3 regions of the Bradyrhizobium sp. 482_C4_N1_8 genome follow, and region 3 is predicted to be linked to each of the others. Evidence: riboswitches for the same ligand, from Rfam matches in the RefSeq annotation. Region 3 holds a riboswitch; each other region holds the start of a gene.

Region 1 (5,436 bases), 1.9 Mb from region 3:
GTTGCGGACAATGTGAGCGGGTCGATCGGATTCCAGATGACATTTGCGCTCCACTTCTCCTTCGGACGCCTCAGCAGCTCCAGTCCCGCCGTTGCATCCACTGCGCGGGTAAAAGTGTAGTCGGCACGAACGCGAAGCCGGTCGGTGATCGCAGCCGCGACGAAGCTCTCCGTGCCCTCCGTGATCGCCTTGCCGATATTGGTGCTGGTGCTCGTGAACGTCACGGGATCGAACGTGCTCTGGATCAGGTCGGTAATGTTGTTACGGAAGTAGGTCGACCCGAAGCGGACACGATCGCCAAACAAGGGTTGCTCGAAGCCGGCGTCGTATCCGACGCTTTCCTCGGGCCTGAGGTTGGGATTTGCAAAGAAGAAGAACGCGGGAAAGCTGACGTAAAGCTGGTTGAGCGTCGGCGCCTTGAACCCCGTGCCGTAGCTTCCCTTGAACTTCGTATCCGTGACCGGCACGATCACGGCAGACGCCAGACGAAAGGTCGGATGCTCTCCAAACCGCTCGTTGTCGTCCTGCCGGACATTGGCCGTGAAGAAGATGCGATCCCGGAACTGGGACTGCAGCTCCATATATCCGGCCTTGTTGACGTTTTGCGCCGAAACCGTCGCCGTTTGCAGTGTTTCGGTCTCATGCTCCGCGCCAATGATGACATTGTTGTTGGGCGCGAGCTGGGTCGTGGTGTGCCAATCATACTTGACGCGGTCGCCGGTCGTGATCGTGGCCATCGCGTCGCCGGGCGAGATGTTGTAGTTCCAGTGATTGGTGTAGTTGACGCCGAAATAGCTTTTCATCCGGTCGTCGAGAGCGGACCAGACCGCCTCCCCGCGCGTGAAGAGCTGGTGCACCGTCTGCGTGCTTTGCGCGGCCGCGGGAAAGCTCGCGGATGTGACGGGATCGAAGGTGTCTCCGGTAAAGCGCAGGGTGGCGTCGGTGTACCGCGCCACGCTATTGAGCGTCAGGTTTTCGCTCAATTCGACGCCAAGCTTCGTCGAATAGGTCATGTTGTCGTAATAGTTGCCGATCGCCTTCTGCCCCGGCGGCAGCAATTCGACCGGCGTCACCGGCACGTCGTTCGCGTGGAAATGCGCGACGTTGAAGGCATAGTTGAAGTGGTCCTGTGAACCGCTCAGACCTGCAGTTTGATTGAACGTTCCGAACGAGCCTCCCTCGACCGAGCCGGTGGCGCGGGCGGGACCGTCGCCCTTCTTCGTCACGATGGAGATCACGCCACCCAGCGCGTCTGCGCCGTAGAGACCGCCCTGCGGACCGCGCAGGACTTCGATCTGCTGAATGTCGGAGGTGAGCAACTGGCCGAAATCAAACGAACGGTTCGGGTTGCTGGGATCGCTGACATCGATGCCGTCGATCAGGACCTTGGTGTGGTTGGAATTCGTTCCGCGCATGAAGATCGACGTCTGTCCACCCGGACCGCCGGTCTGCACGAGGTTCAGGCCAGGAACCGCGCTCAGCGCATCGGATGCGGTCCGGCGCTGATCGCGCTCCATGTCTCTGGCGGTCAGAACCGTCACCGAGCTCGCAACCAGATTGGTCGGAGTGACAACGCCCGTCGGACTGACGACGACCGTCGGAAACAGGTTGGCCGCGGATACCCCGGCAACCGGGGGCGACGCCGGCACCAGCTCGGGCTTCGGCAGCCGAGCGACGCGCCGCTGCTCGGGCTGGTCGGGCGCAGGCCGCGCGGCTCGCGGCTTGGCCGCACGCTCGGTCGGCGCGACCTCGACCGGCGGCAGCAGATCGGGCGATGCCGACTGCTGGGCCTGGGCAATGGACAGATCGAGCGAATACAGGGAAACGAACGCGACAACGCCGGCGCGGAAGCGCCTGGCGGCAAAGACAATACGGGACACTCTTGTAACCTCGGTATGACGTCAGTGGCACGTCACAGCGAACGAGGTTTCACGGCGGAGCGTTCGATTGCTCCGGTGAAGCTAATGTCTGTACTCCCCGACCGACATCTTCGCGTGTGACCACGGCTGACGGCAGGTCTCCTGGCTCGCGGGTCGTTACCTTACGTCGCCTTCCCAGGACCGAGATTCCCAGTGGCATATGACGAAAGATTCGCCGCTTACAGTTGCGGGGGCAGCCGTGGCGTTGAGAATATCCCGGTATCGGGAAAACCTCGCACCACGTTCCCTTTTGATCTCCGTGAGGAGAACCGTCACCAGCCAATCTACGGGGCGGGCAAGCGAAGAGTCAATCGGCCGGTTGCATCACGGTCAGAGCGCCGCACCGGAGATTGAGCCGGCGCAATCAGGCCGGCTCCCGCTCCGAACGCGTCCTGATCATCGCCCGCTCGCCGGCATCGACGAGCTGGCCGATGCCGGTGCGGCCTGTGAGCGCGCAGCGGATGATGTTCTCGGCAACGGACCTGCGAAAGCAATGGTCCTCGCCGACCGGGCGATTGCGGCAGACCCGATCCAGCGCCAGCTTCATGTTGATCCGGGTGCGGGTGTCGAAATGCTCGCTGATCATTCGCAGGGCCTCGATGCGTTGATGTCGGAGCGGAAACGCGTCGGCGTAGGCCGGGTTCCAAAAAACGGACCGCGCAAGGCGTTGCGCAGAGCCGACTACGCCCGATCTCTTGGTCCTGTGACGGGCGGGCTACGCCCGCCCTCTTGGCCGCTGGGCCTGAGCCCAGGCCGCGGTGACGTCGCGCAGCGGAGCGTCGATGCGCCGGATCGGGGTCAGTTCACCGGAGGCCGAGATGATGGCGATCTCCTCGCGGCGACAGCGCGGGCATACGAAGCGGACCTCGTGCGGCGACGCCGACCAGCTCGAACGTTTGACGTTGGCCGCCATCGGCCATGCATCGCAATGCGAGCACGACACCAGGAACCGACCGGGATCGAGCATACCCATTCCATAGGACTCCGCGTCCTGCCTGCCCCTTCAATGACTAACCCATGTGAATCGTTCCGGTGCCCGAGCACCGTCTGCTCCTCAGCTTCAGGCAGCGCCGCCGCTCAGTGCGCGCCCTTGAGGGTGCATGACGTGGTGCAGGTGACGGTGTTGCCGTGGTCGCACGCCTTGCAGGCGGCAACGCACTGGTTCATGTCGCGGGGATTGTAGGACGTGTAGCTCCGCATCGCACAGACCGGGGTCGAGCCGGTGATGTCCTGCTCCTGGTTGCAGGCGGCCGTCATGAGCGCGAAGATGAGGACTGCGAGAAGGCGCATGGGATTGCCCTGGTGAGGAGCGGCAAAGCGACGTCAGCGAGATGCGCTGCACCGCAACGGACCTCGGCATTCCCAATGCGAGCAATCATGATCGCGACGCTCGCATCCCGAAGGATGCGCGCCAAACATTAAGAACGGATTGCAGGTGGCGTCAGGCCGCGGCCTTGGTCGCGATCGCCTTCCGCATATCCACCGCCAGCTGACGGTACTGCTCCGAGAGTCTCAGATAGAACTCGCGCTTGGTGCTGTCGGTGGCGAGCTTGGCAATCAGCTCGCATTCGGCGGTGAGCGTCTCGAACCGTTCCAGCCTGTCATGAAGTTCTGTCATCGGCGTGTCCCCATCAAACGCCACAAGGGACGTCAAACCTAAGCCTGAGAAATAGGTCACGGCGAACATCGTTATCGAGTAGAAACGTTTTTTCCAGCAAGGGCGGTGCAAGCCCGGCAAGGACGGCTATTTCTGCTCCAGCCGCCAGGCGCCGTCCCAATTGGCGTCCGGCGGATTGGCTTCGAACTGCGCGATGCGGCCGAGCAGCGTGCGCGAGGGACCGTCGCCGGGCACGGCTTCGAGCGCTGCATTGAACGCGGCGCGAGCCTCGTCGAAGCGCTGCGCGCGGTAGGCGGCGAGGCCTTCGGCGTAGCGTGCGCGCAGGCTCTCCTGCGGGACGCTGAGCCCGTGCGCCTTGCTCATCACCTCGAAAATGGCCTGCGATGCGCTTTGGCCGGCCACCGCCAGACGATCGATCTCGCGCAGCTCGAGGTTCGAGCCGATCGCGTCCGCCGTGGCCTGCGCGATCAGGATCCGCGTGCCGTAGATCTTGTTGACCAGTTCGAGCCGCGAAGCGAGGTTCACGGCATCGCCCATCACGGTGAAGCTCATCATCAGCTCGGAGCCGATGCTGCCGGTCAGGACCTCGCCGGTGGCAATCCCGATGCGCAGATCGCAAGGGCCTGGCATGGCGCGGATGCCGAGCAGGTCAGGCAATTGCTTCTGCAACGCCGGCACCTCATCGGCCATGTCGATGGCGGCGTAGCAGGCGAACAGCGCCGGCTCGTCCTCCTCAATGAAGGGAGGGCCCCAATAGGCCATGATGGCATCGCCGATATATTTATCGATGACGCCGCGATGGCTCCGGATCGGCGCGGACATCACCGTGAAATAGTGGTTCATCACCTTGACGAGGCCACGCGGGGTCATGCCCTCGCTCATCGAGGTGAAGCCGCTCATGTCGGAGAACATGATCGTCATCACCCGGCGCTGGCCGTCGATGGCGACCTCCGGGCGGTCGATCAGCCCCTGCGCCACCTTGGGATCGATATAGCGGCCAAAGGTCTCACGGATCCGCTCGTTGTGCCGCAGCTGCTCGATCATGCGATTGAAGGCGGCGGCGAGTTCGCCGATCTCGTCCTGGGTCGAGACCGTGATGGTCTTGTCGAAGCGACCCGCCTCGACCTCGCGGGTGCCGGCGAGCAACAGCCGCACCGGTCGCGTGATGCCACTGGAGACGAGGAGCGCGAAAGCAAATCCGACCACCGCCGCGAGGATGGTGACGATGCCCGAAATGATCATCGCCTGGCGCTGGCGACCGATCACTGTCGCCGTACTGGCGAAGACCTGCTTCAGCATGTCGGCGCGGATCGCGTCGATCTTCTGGTTGAACTGGTCGCGTATGGTGTCGAGATGCTCAAGGGTCCCGCGCGCCTCCGTCATCTGCTTGCCTTCGACCTGCTTGAGGAGTTTTGCGTGGTCCTCATTCATGTCGTGACGCAGCTCGGTGAGAGCGGTTTCGATGCGGGTCTCGATCCGCGCCAGCCCGGCATTGTCGGAAGGCGTCCTCTTGTCGTCGATGATCGCGTTGATGTGCGTGCGCGCGGCCTCGCCTTCCTCGTCGATCTTCCGATCGGCCTCCTCGAATTCGCGCAGGCGCGCCGCATAGGCCTCCTCCTCCGAGGGTGCCTGCATCTTCATCATGACCATCCGCCGCAGCGCCACCGAGCGCTCCAGCGAGCGGATGTTGGCGCGCGCCAGATGGCCGTAGGCCGGAATGTAGCGATCGGTCAGCTCGTCGAGCAGGACGCCGACCTGGCTCGACATCACCATCGAAAGAATCGCGGTGACCAGCATCAGGACGATCAATCCGAGGGCGATCCCGACGATCTTGCGCCTGATCGACTGGTTGAAAAGTGGCATGAGCGGTGGGGGTAAGAGCTGAAAGGACCGGTTGGG
Region 2 (5,436 bases), 300 kb from region 3:
CCTTCGTAAACGGCGACATAGTCCATCCCCATCGGATCCTTCTTTGGGACGGGCGACGTGTCGGGCAGCCCCATCGGATTGCGGTAGTAGAGGATTTTTCGCGGCGAAGCCGCTTGCGCCTTCGGTAGCGCCGGCGCGACGGCCGCTCCATCGTCGTCGTAGACCGGCAGATAGTCCCGCCCGCGGTCGTCCTTCTTCGGACCCGCAGACCAGAGCGACGCGCCGCTTGGATCGCGGTAGTAGAGCGGAGTTCGCTCCGCGGCGGCCGCAGCCGATGATATGTCGGCCTCAGCGAGCCAGCCCGCACCGTTCGAATGCCAGTAGTAGCCGGCCAGGACCAGGCCGCCGCCCAGCGCAAGTGCCGTCAGGAGACGCAGCGTTTTCATGTCGTGTATCCGCGCACCCGGGAGCGCGCGTCCGTGTGAAGGAAAAGGGGGAATGTCGGGCGCTGCCGGGCAGCGCCCGAACGCTCACTTGACCGCCGTGACGATCACCTTGCCGGTGACGGTCTCCGGTTCGCCCTGCACCTTCACGGACAGCGTCATCTGGTAGCGGCCAGCCATCGGCAGGTCCGTCTTGAAGGCGTACACACCAGGCTCCCTGGACGGCAGCGGCGCGACCGCCGATTCCATCTCGGCCATCCCGTCCGGGGCCATGTCGAGGCGGGTCTTGAAGATGACTGCGTCCGGTATCGGCTTGCCGGACTGCTTGTTCGTCAGGCGAACGGCGAGCGTGACGTCTTCGCCCTTCCTCATCTGCGGAGTGACGGGCTCGAAGGCGTAGTCGCCCGCGCCCGCCATCGCGGCTGAAGCGGCAAGCGAAAGGGTGGCGGCGAGAGCCGCGGTGCGGATTTTGGAAAGCATTGTCTTGTCCTCATGAATTGATCTTTCGCCGTGGCGCGTGAAGCGCGCACGTCAGTCGTCGTCGCGAGCAGGCATGCCGCTCGCGTCTCGGGCTTTGCGAGATCAGATTCGAGGAGGTCGGAAAGGAGGACTGCCGCCGCGGAAGGAAACGACCTGATCCGGGGGAATAGCCAACGTGCTGGCCATGACGGCGAGACGCTCGAACGCCACGGGCCTGACATCACCGAGCGCGATGATCCCACCGACGCAGCAGAAGCCCATCCCGCACTTGTAGCCGCCGCTATGGGAGCCTGTTCCCTTCATGTCGGGACAACAATCGTCCATCGACATGTCGGCGTCGCCGCTCATGTGCATGGCCGTCTGCATGCCATCCGACGACATTGCGAGGTTCGCCGCGGACGCGCCAACCGGCAGCATCGCCAAGGATATGGCGATGGCGACTGCCAGGATGGTACGGACGAACTGCATCAATATCGACTTACTTTGTCAGGCCGGAACTCGGCCTCAGTAGCATATTCGGGCACCAAAGGCAGTCATTGATCGTGGTCAAGCGTTCGTTACCCAGGCTGGTCCGGAGGCCGGGTTGGACGTTTCGACGCGGTCCTTCGGACTATCGTGCAAAACAGCAACACAAGGCCACCATCGACCGACCAGCCCGTCCAGCAGCCCGCGCGGATGTTGACGCGCTCATCCCCTGATGCCAGTTTCGTGATCGGTAGTGTCCGCAAGGACTCTTCAAGGGAATGCGGTGCGTCCACCTCAGTGGGCAATTCCGCGGCTGCCCCCGCAACTGTAGGCGGATAGTCGACGACCAAACAAACCACTGGAGCCCCGCTTGGGCCTCTGGGAAGGTGGTCGAAGGCGATGACCCGCGAGCCAGGAAACCTGCTGCCAGCCATGGTCACGCGCGAACGCATTGGGCGGGGTGCCCTGATGTCGGACAAGTAGCCGGTGCATCCGCCGCCTGGGGCGAAGGTGGATGACTAAGGCAACCGCGGTGACGGTTTGTTTGCGTCGCCGCAGAGCGTTGTTGTGCAACATTTTCATTTCCGTGCTGGCGCAAGGCCAGCGTTATCGCGTGCTTTCCTGATTACTCTGCTCTCGTCGGTGTCCTTGTCGTCCGCGGCGCTCGCGCAAAGCGCGGCGCAGGACAACCGCTCCCGGGAGGTCGGCCCGGTGATCGTGTCGCCGCCTGCGCCGCGACAGGCTCCTGCCGTCAGCCCCGGCACTCAGAAGCAGCGCGCCGCCCGGCGCGCCGCGGGACGCAATCGTGGCGCCCCTGCTGTCGCCGTTCCGGCCACGCAAGCTCCGAGCGGCCCGGTGCAGACGCCGCTCAACACGGCAGCCGTCACCGATGTCGGCTCCCGGCTCGGCATCACGGCGCGCGAGATGCCGGCGACCGTCGAGGTCATCAGTCAGCGGACGATGCAGGACCTGGGCATCCGGACCACGACCGACGTCGCCAAGGCTGCAGTCGGCGTCACCGGCGGCGATGCGCCCGGCGCGCCCGCCATCTTCTCGATGCGTGGCTTTTCCGGCGACCAGATCTCCACGCTCTACAACGGCATCCCGATCGGGCCGTCGACCATGACCGGCCGTCCCATGGACGTGGCTGGCCTCCAGCAGGTCGAGATCATCAAGGGACCGGACTCGCTGGTGGCGGGCCTCGGTGCGACCGGCGGCGCCATCAACTACGTGAACAAGGCGCCGCACACCGGACCAATCGTCAACGACGCCTTCACCTCCTACGATTCCTTCAACGGCTATCGCGCCGGTTACGGATCGGGCGGCAGCACGCTGATCAACGGCCTCGACTACCGCTTCGATATCAGCCATTTCAACAACAAGGGCTTTATCGACGACACCTATTCGAAGCTCAGCAACGTCTCGGGCCAGCTGAACTATCGCGTCAACGAGAACCTGAAGATCTGGGGCGCAACCGAATACAGGCAGGACAACGACCGCTTCTACTGGGGGACGCCGCTGGTGCCGGCGAACGCGCCGGGCATCGTGCCGACGTACGGCATCGTGTCCGGCGTCTGGAGCAACTATTACCTCGGCGGCGGCACGCCGGTCCCGGTCACCATCGACGCGCGCACGCTGACCACGAACTACAACGTGCTCGACAATCACAGCGGCGCCAACGAGCTCTGGCTGCGCAGCGGCTTTCAATGGGACATCACCAACAACATCTCGCTGAAAAGCCAAGTCTACGGCTATGACGCCCACCGGCACTGGTTCAACAACGAGATCTCGTCGTTCGACCAGACCGTAGGCAATTTCGCAGGCGCGCAGAGCATCTACCGCGAGCGCCTGGCGCTCGATCACGCGCAGCGGCTCTACGGCAACATCACCGACCTCACCGTCAATTCCAACGTCGCCGGAATGGACAATCGCTTCGTCGCCACCGTGGCGGCGAGCAGCAACCAGTTCAACGTCTCGCAGGACACGTTGTTCTTCAATGACTACGTCGATCTCCTCAATCCGGACCGCGGCCTCTACGGCCCGCGCAGCGACGAGAAGATCTACACCCATCTCGACACCACCTCGCTGTCGTTCGAGGACCGGCTCAAGCTGACCTCGACCTTCGCGCTGATCGGCGGCATCCGTTTTGAGAATATCGAGCTGTCGCGGACCCGCTTCGACGAGACTGGCCTCCTGAAAGCCAGCTATCCTTTCTCGAAGACGTTCAATCCGGTCACCGGACGCATCGGCTACACCTGGGACATCGCGCCCGGCGTGATGCTTTACGGCCAGTACGCGACGGCGGCGGACCCGACGGTCGCGAACATCTTCATCCTCAGGCCCACGACGCCGCTGCTGCTCACGACGTCGCGAACCTACGAGACCGGCGTGAAGCTGCTGTCGGCCGACAAGCGCGCGGAGGCCACGCTCTCGGCCTTCGACATCGAGCGCAAGAACGTCTACGTCCCCGAAAGCGGCATCCTCTTCAACGTCGCCGGCAAGATGGCCTCCAAGGGCGTCGAGATTGCCGCCGCGGTCAATCCGGTCGCGGGCCTGAAACTATGGGGCAACGTCGCCTTCGTGCAGTCGCGCTTCATCGACTTCACCTATGTCGACGGCAATGGCGACTTCCAGTCCTATTCGGGCAAGACGCCGCCCAACGTTCCCAACTTCATCGCCAACGCCGGCGCCTCCTATCGCTTCGACACGAAGCTGCCGGTGGAGATCGGCGGCCTCGTCCGTCACGTCGGCGACCGCTTCAACTTCCAGGACAATCTGGTCACGATGGACGCCTACACGATCTTCGACGCATACGCGTTCGTCGATATTCCAAAAGCCTATTTCCCGGGCGTCGACCAGACCCGGATCAGCTTTCGCGTGAGGAACCTGACCAACAAGCTCTACGCGGCCTGGGGCGATCCGGGTTACACCGACCAGATCATCCTGGGCGCGCCGCGCAGCTACGAGGTCGCGGCTTCGTTCAAGTGGTAGTCGCGGATCACCTCGTCCGCGCCGTGGCGGGAGGTGTCACGCGACAGTAGGACGCAATCGCAAATCGATTGCGCCGTTGAAGCCGCGGGTCTCGAGAGCTATCGATCAACGAAACCTCGCTTCCATCGGGAGGAACGCATGAGCACCATCACCGGCGGTTGTCACTGTGGCGCAATCCGCTATCAGGTCGAGGGCGAAGCGATCGTGCACGCGCTGTGTCACTGCCGCGATTGCAGGCTTCACGCGGGCGCTCCCGTCGTCGGCTGGACGATGTACGCGGACGATGCCGTCAAGGTGACCAAGGGCGAGCCCAAGGTGTATCACTCCTCGGAACATGCCTGGCGGCACTTTTGCGGCGACTGCGGAACCGGCCTGTTTTATGTCAATGCCGACATGTTACCCGGGGTCATCGACGTCCAGAGCGCGACCTACGACGATCCCGATGCCGTACCGGCGACGATGCACATCCAGGTCGCAGAGCGCCTTCGATGGATGGAGCGCGCGCACGAACTGCCGACATTCGACCGCTATCCTCCGCCACCGTAGCGGCGCGCGCGAAGCGTTCGCCGTCTGGATGGAACCGCACAAACACCATCTTGCAACGGCCGGACGATCTCACGTAGATTGATCGGCGTGGGGACGAAGCAGACTCCCCGTGAGACCTCGGTCCAAGCTCTGCGCAGCACGCCATTCGTGGAGCTTGCGCATGGATACCGAACGCCACCCTCCTCTCCGCCCTACCGTTGCCATCCTCTCCCGCGGCGACGCTGCCGCGCGCCGGGACACGACGGCACAAAACAGCCGCTTCGTCCGCGTTTTCGAAGCACTCGCCGCGGTCGGCATCGAAGCCCGGCCGGTGATCTACGACGAGATCTTCGCCGACGCCGTCCGCGATCAACTGCTCGCCGTCGATGGCGTGCTCGTCTGGGTCGATCCGATCCATCAGGGCAAGACGCGCGAGGCCCTCGACCCGCTGCTTCGCGACGTTGCGGCGCAAGGGCCATGGGTGAGCGCACATCCCGACGTGATCCTGAAGATGGGCGTCAAGGACGTGCTCTACCGAACGCGTCATCTCGGCTGGGGAGCCGACACGCATCGCTATGACACCGCCGCAAGC
Region 3 (5,436 bases):
GATAGGAGCGATAGAAGGTCACGAACGCGAGCGGCTTTCCCTCGCCTGCCATCGGCGCAGCAATGACGCCACGCGCGGGATCGTAAAAGCCCATCTCAGGCAGGTTCATCTCGCCGACGACCGGGCCTGCGTAAAGGCCCGAGGCCAACGCGAGCTGCGCGATCGCGGCCTGCGCTGCAACAGGACCGCCGGTGTCACAGAGCACCTTGAGCCGGCGCAGCGTCGAAACCGGCAGGGTCGAGTAGGCATCGAGCCGCGTGTCGTCGCGGCCGTCGGCCGGCAGCACGGCCAGCACGATATTGCGGTCCTTCGCCAGCTGCTGCAGGGCCGCGAGCCCGTACGGCCAATAGGATTCACCGCCGATCAGGCGCACCAGGATGCCGCGTGCCTGCGACAGCGTGCGCTCGACATAGGTGTCGACCGACAACGGATGACGCAGCTCCGCGAGATTGGCGAGCCGCAGCGACGGCAGGCTGTTGCGGCCGCGCCGCCAGCCGGCCGCGAACGCGGCAAGGTCGGAATCCGAGTACGAGAGCACCACGAGATCGGCCGGGTCCTGGCCGATGTCCCTTGGCGTCGCAGTCTCCTCGAGACCGCGGCTCTCGCGGAAGACGACGTGCATCAGATACCAGATCCTGAAAGCCCAAGTCCGACCTTGATCGCGGCCTCGTCGATATCGCCGTGCTCGCCGATCACGACGAGCTTCGACTGCCTGAGAGCTGCGCCCCAGGGCTTGTCGAACTGGTGGCGCACGCGCTCGCCGACCGCTTGCAGCAACAGGCGCATCGGCTTGCCCGCGACCGCGATATAGCCCTTGACGCGCAGCACGTTCTGCTCGCGCGAAAGACGCTGCACCGATGCGACCAATGCTTCGATGTCGGTAACCTCCGGAAGATCGATCACGACGGAGGCGAAATCGTCGTGCTCGTGATCCTCCTCGCCGTCGTGATGCGAGGGGCGCGCGGCGAGATCGTTCTCTGCGGCAGCGCCGAGGCCAAGGATGACACGCGCATCGATCGCGCCATCGGTGACGGATAGCATCGGCACGCGGCGCGGCATCTCCGCGGTGATGGCGGCTTTGGCGGCTTCGATCCCTGCGGGCCCCGCAAGATCAGCCTTGGTCAGCAGCACGATGTCGGCGCAGGCGATCTGGTCCTCGAACACTTCCGACAGCGGCGTCTCGTGATCGAGATTTCCATCCGCCGCGCGCTGCGCTTCCACCGCAGCCGGGTCCGGCGCAAAACGGCCGGCGGCGACAGCCTCGGCATCGGCGAGCGCAATCACGCCGTCGACCGTGATCCGCGAGCGGATCTCCGGCCAGTCGAACGCCTTCAACAGCGGCTTCGGCAGCGCCAGGCCCGAGGTCTCGATCAGGATGTGATCGGGCCGCACCGGCCGCGCCAAGAGCTTTTCCATGGTCGGAATGAAATCGTCCGCAACGGTGCAGCAGATGCAGCCATTGGCGAGCTCGACGATGTTCTCCTCCGGGCAGTTGGCATCGGCGCAGGATTTCAGGATCTCGCCGTCGACGCCCTCGCTGCCGAACTCGTTGACGAGCACCGCGAGCTTCTTGCCGTCAGGGTTTGCGAGCAGATGCTGGATCAGCGTCGTCTTGCCTGAGCCGAGAAAACCGGTGACCACCGTCACAGGGACTTTTGCGAGCGAGTTCATTCGGCGGCCTCCGGCAACACGGCAATGGGGGGAATGCGGGCAAGCGACTGCTTGCGGAAGATTTCGGGACGGCTGCGCCAGGGCACGAGGCCATCGGGCGCGGCGGCATAGGCCGCAGCACCCGCGACCACGTCGCTCGCATGGGCCTCTGACAGACGGCCATAGACATAGGACCAGCGGCCGGGCGCGCTGAGCGCAACCGAGCAACCCTGGCTGCATGCCGACAGGCATTCAACGGGAACCACATTGACGCCCTCAGGCACGCCGGCGTCGAGGATCGCACCATGCAGGCGCTTGCCGGGCGTCGTCTCACCCTCGTCGAGCGTCTGGCCGGCACGGCAGGTAATACAGACGTGAAGTGTGACGGTCATCGCCTCTTCCAGGATAAACAGCGGGAGGCGAAGAGGCACACGGACCATTCCCCCGAAGGTCCGTTTCCCCGTCGCGGAACACCCCGTCCGCCGGTCCAAAACTCGTCCGCGCTGGCAGGTCTCCCGGCTTGCGGAGCAGGGCTTTTGGCCCTTCGATCCCCGCCTTCCCGATCCCCTGCGGGGGATCAGTGGCCTCGGGCATCTCTCCGGTCACGGTCGCGGGGGCGGCTGCAGTTTGGAGCCGAATCTTGTCGATTCGGACCCTATCGCATTCCCTCTTCGCCTGTCATAGGACAGGAACCAACGCCGGGCCACCATTTGCCCCCGGCCGCCTCTTGTCAAGCCGAAGGACCCTGTCAGATGACGCCTGAACCGGATACCCAAACGGCCGAGGAAACCGACGCCCGCCACGCCGCGAAAATGGCGAAAATCAAGGTCGCCCGCGACAAGATCATGGCGACCAAGAGCGGCGAGAAGGGCCTCATCATCGTCCACACCGGCGCCGGCAAGGGCAAGTCCTCCTCCGCTTTCGGCATGATCGTCCGCTGTGTCGCCCATGGCTTCCCCTGCGCGGTCGTGCAGTTCATCAAGGGCGCCTGGGACACCGGCGAGCGGCGCCTGCTCACCGGCCATTTCGGCGAGCTCTGCCAGTTCCATGCGATGGGCGAAGGTTTCACCTGGGAGACGCAGGACCGCGCCCGCGACATCGCCGCGGCGCAGGCCGGCTGGGCGAAGGCCAAGGAGCTGATATCAGATTCCAATCTGCGCATGGTCGTGCTCGACGAGATCAACATCGCGCTGCGCTACGACTATCTCGACATCGCCGAGGTCGTCGACTTCCTGAAAACGCACAAGCCGCCGATGACGCATGTCGTGCTCACCGGGCGCAATGCCAAGGACGAGCTGATCGAGATCGCCGATCTCGTCACCGAGATGACGCTGGTCAAGCACCCCTTCCGCTCCGGCATCAAGGCGCAAGCCGGCGTCGAGTTCTGACGACGCCAGATTCTGAAAACACCATGGCGCGCGCATTGATGATCCAGGGGGCCGGCTCGGACGTGGGCAAGTCGCTCATCGTCGCCGGCCTCGCCCGCGCCTTCACGCGGCGCGGCCTGCGCGTGCTGCCCTTCAAGCCGCAGAACATGTCGAACAACGCGGCCGTGACCGTCGACGGCGGCGAGATCGGCCGCGCGCAGGCTCTGCAGGCGCTCGCCGCCGGTGTCGAGCCGCACACCGACATGAATCCGGTGCTGCTCAAGCCCGAGACCGACGTCGGCGCGCAGGTGATCGTGCAGGGAAAGCGCATCGCGGCCGCGCGGGCGCGCGAATATGCGGCGATGAAACCGTCGCTGATGGGCGCGGTGCTGGAAAGTTTCGAGAGGCTGAAAGCGCGCGCCGATCTGGTCCTGGTCGAAGGCGCCGGCAGCCCGGCCGAGGTCAACCTGCGCAAGGCCGACATCGCCAATATGGGCTTTGCGCGCAAGGCCGACGTGCCCGTCGTGCTGGTCGGCGACATCGACCGCGGCGGCGTCATCGCCCAGCTCGTCGGCATCAAGACGGTGATCGACCCCGACGATGCCGCGATGATCGAGGGTTTCGTCATCAACAAGTTCCGCGGCGACCCCTCGCTGTTCGACGACGGCTACAAGCTGATCGAGCAGAAGACCGCGTGGCGCGGCCTCGGCGTACTGCCCTGGTTCGCGCGCGCCGGCGAGCTGCCGGCCGAGGATGCGCTGGGGCTGAGCGACGCGCGCAAGCCAGGCCAGTGCAAGATCGCCTGCCTCGCGCTGTCGCGGATCGCCAATTTCGATGATCTTGATCCGCTGAAACTCGAACCTGGCGTCGATCTCGTGATGGTGCGGCCGGGCGAAGCCATCCCCGGCGACGTCCGCCTCGTCATCATCCCCGGCTCGAAATCCACCCGCGGCGATCTCGCCTTCCTGCGCGCGCAGGGCTGGGACATCGATCTCCTGGCGCATCATCGCCGCGGCGGCCATGTGCTTGGCCTCTGCGGCGGCTATCAGATGCTCGGGCGCAGCGTCGCCGACCCTGACGGCATCGAAGGTCCCGCAGGCGATACGCCGGGTCTCGGACTTCTGGACGTCGCCACAATGATGAGCCCGCAGAAGACGCTGACGCGCGTCGCGGCCGTGCATGCCGCCACGGACCAGCCGATCGACGCCTACGAAATCCACATCGGCCGCACCGACGGACCGGATCGCGCGCGCCCGTTTGCGAAACTGAATGGGGAGCCGGAGGGCGCGATCTCGCGCGATGGCCGCGTGCAGGGCAGCTATTTGCACGGCCTGTTCACGTCGGACGATTTCCGCAAGGCGTATCTCGCAAAGCTCGACATTCCGGCAGGCGACGAGCCTTATCACAGCAGGGTTGAGAGCGCGCTCGATGCCCTCGCCGATCACATCGAACAGCATCTCGACGTCGGCGGCCTGCTCGCGCTAGCGCGCTAGCGCCTCGGCAAGGCGCGTCCATTCGGCTTCGCTGCCGGGAAGCCCGAGGCGCAGCCATGCCGGCTCTTTCGCGAATACGCGCGACCAGATTTGGCTACGCGCCAGTTTCTCCTGCGCAGCAAGCGCATCAGGCGTCTCGTAGAGACGAAACAGCGGCGCACCACCGACGAGCCGCCAGCCTTGCGACTGCACGATGTCGTCGAGGCGGGCACAGTCGCGTGCGAGCCGCGCTGACGTCGCCTCGGCCCAGGCGTCGTCACGCAAGGCGCGGCAGCCGATCGCGATCGCCGCTCCCGACACCGGCCACGGACCTGACGCCGCCGCGAGCTTGGCGATGTCGGCCGCATTGCCGAGCGCAAACCCAAGCCTCAGGCCGGCAAGACCATAGAATTTGCCGAAGGAGCGCAGGACCAGCAGTCCAGGCCGATCCGCCTCGGATGCGAGCGACAGCTGCGGGGCAGCATCGGCAAAACTCTCGTCGATGACGAGACGGCCGACGCGCGGCAGCAGCGCCAGCAAATCCTTTGGCGCAAAACGCCGGCCATCGGGATTGTTGGGATTGACGACGACGGCGAGATCCGCGCCCGCCAGCGCGTCGAGCTCGCCGACCTCCTGGACATCCCAACCCGCAATCGACAAGACCCCGGCATATTCATTGTAGGTCGGCGCAAGGATGCGCGCGCGGCCGGCTGGCGCCAGTTGCGGCAGCAATTGAATGGCGGCCTGCGCACCACCCATCGCGACGAGCGGCGCGCTTGTGCCGTAAGCGTGCTGCGCGGCCTGATGCAGGCTCTCGATCTCGGCCCGCGACGGCAGCGCGTTCCACGCGCGCGCGCTCACCTCGCCCACGGGATAAGGCAGGCGGTTGATCCCGGTCGACAGATCGATCCAGTCCTCCGCGCGCCCGCCAAATCGCTGCTGGGCCA

The links. A riboswitch is a leader RNA that binds a small molecule or an ion and turns the genes downstream of it on or off. The one in region 3 is predicted to bind cobalamin.
Region 1: it holds a riboswitch for cobalamin, as region 3 does, so the genes downstream of both, AB7Z56_RS20955 (TonB-dependent receptor plug domain-containing protein) here and AB7Z56_RS30310 (DUF1636 family protein) in region 3, are expected to answer to the same signal.
Region 2: it holds a riboswitch for cobalamin, as region 3 does, so the genes downstream of both, AB7Z56_RS31505 (TonB-dependent receptor) here and AB7Z56_RS30310 (DUF1636 family protein) in region 3, are expected to answer to the same signal.

Annotation. Positions count from the first base shown of each region.
Region 1 covers NZ_CP197231.1:4,383,646-4,389,081, reverse strand. The annotation lists gene AB7Z56_RS20955 (TonB-dependent receptor plug domain-containing protein) at 1-1,880, opposite strand, end outside; cobalamin riboswitch at 1,995-2,208, opposite strand; gene AB7Z56_RS20950 (hypothetical protein) at 2,284-2,505, opposite strand; gene AB7Z56_RS20945 (hypothetical protein) at 2,635-2,892, opposite strand; gene AB7Z56_RS20940 (hypothetical protein) at 2,997-3,209, opposite strand; gene AB7Z56_RS20935 (hypothetical protein) at 3,361-3,537, opposite strand; gene AB7Z56_RS20930 (adenylate/guanylate cyclase domain-containing protein) at 3,664-5,400, opposite strand.
Region 2 covers NZ_CP197231.1:6,616,692-6,622,127, forward strand. The annotation lists gene AB7Z56_RS31490 (efflux RND transporter periplasmic adaptor subunit) at 1-386, opposite strand, end outside; gene AB7Z56_RS31495 (FixH family protein) at 471-863, opposite strand; gene AB7Z56_RS31500 (hypothetical protein) at 966-1,331, opposite strand; cobalamin riboswitch at 1,563-1,770, shown strand; gene AB7Z56_RS31505 (TonB-dependent receptor) at 1,971-4,319, shown strand; gene AB7Z56_RS31510 (GFA family protein) at 4,458-4,865, shown strand; gene AB7Z56_RS31515 (Cj0069 family protein) at 5,026-5,436, shown strand, end outside.
Region 3 covers NZ_CP197231.1:6,318,647-6,324,082, forward strand. The annotation lists gene cobN (cobaltochelatase subunit CobN) at 1-622, opposite strand, end outside; gene cobW (cobalamin biosynthesis protein CobW) at 622-1,671, opposite strand; gene AB7Z56_RS30310 (DUF1636 family protein) at 1,668-2,042, opposite strand; cobalamin riboswitch at 2,139-2,362, opposite strand; gene cobO (cob(I)yrinic acid a,c-diamide adenosyltransferase) at 2,403-3,038, shown strand; gene AB7Z56_RS30320 (cobyric acid synthase) at 3,062-4,510, shown strand; gene cobD (threonine-phosphate decarboxylase CobD) at 4,499-5,436, opposite strand, start outside.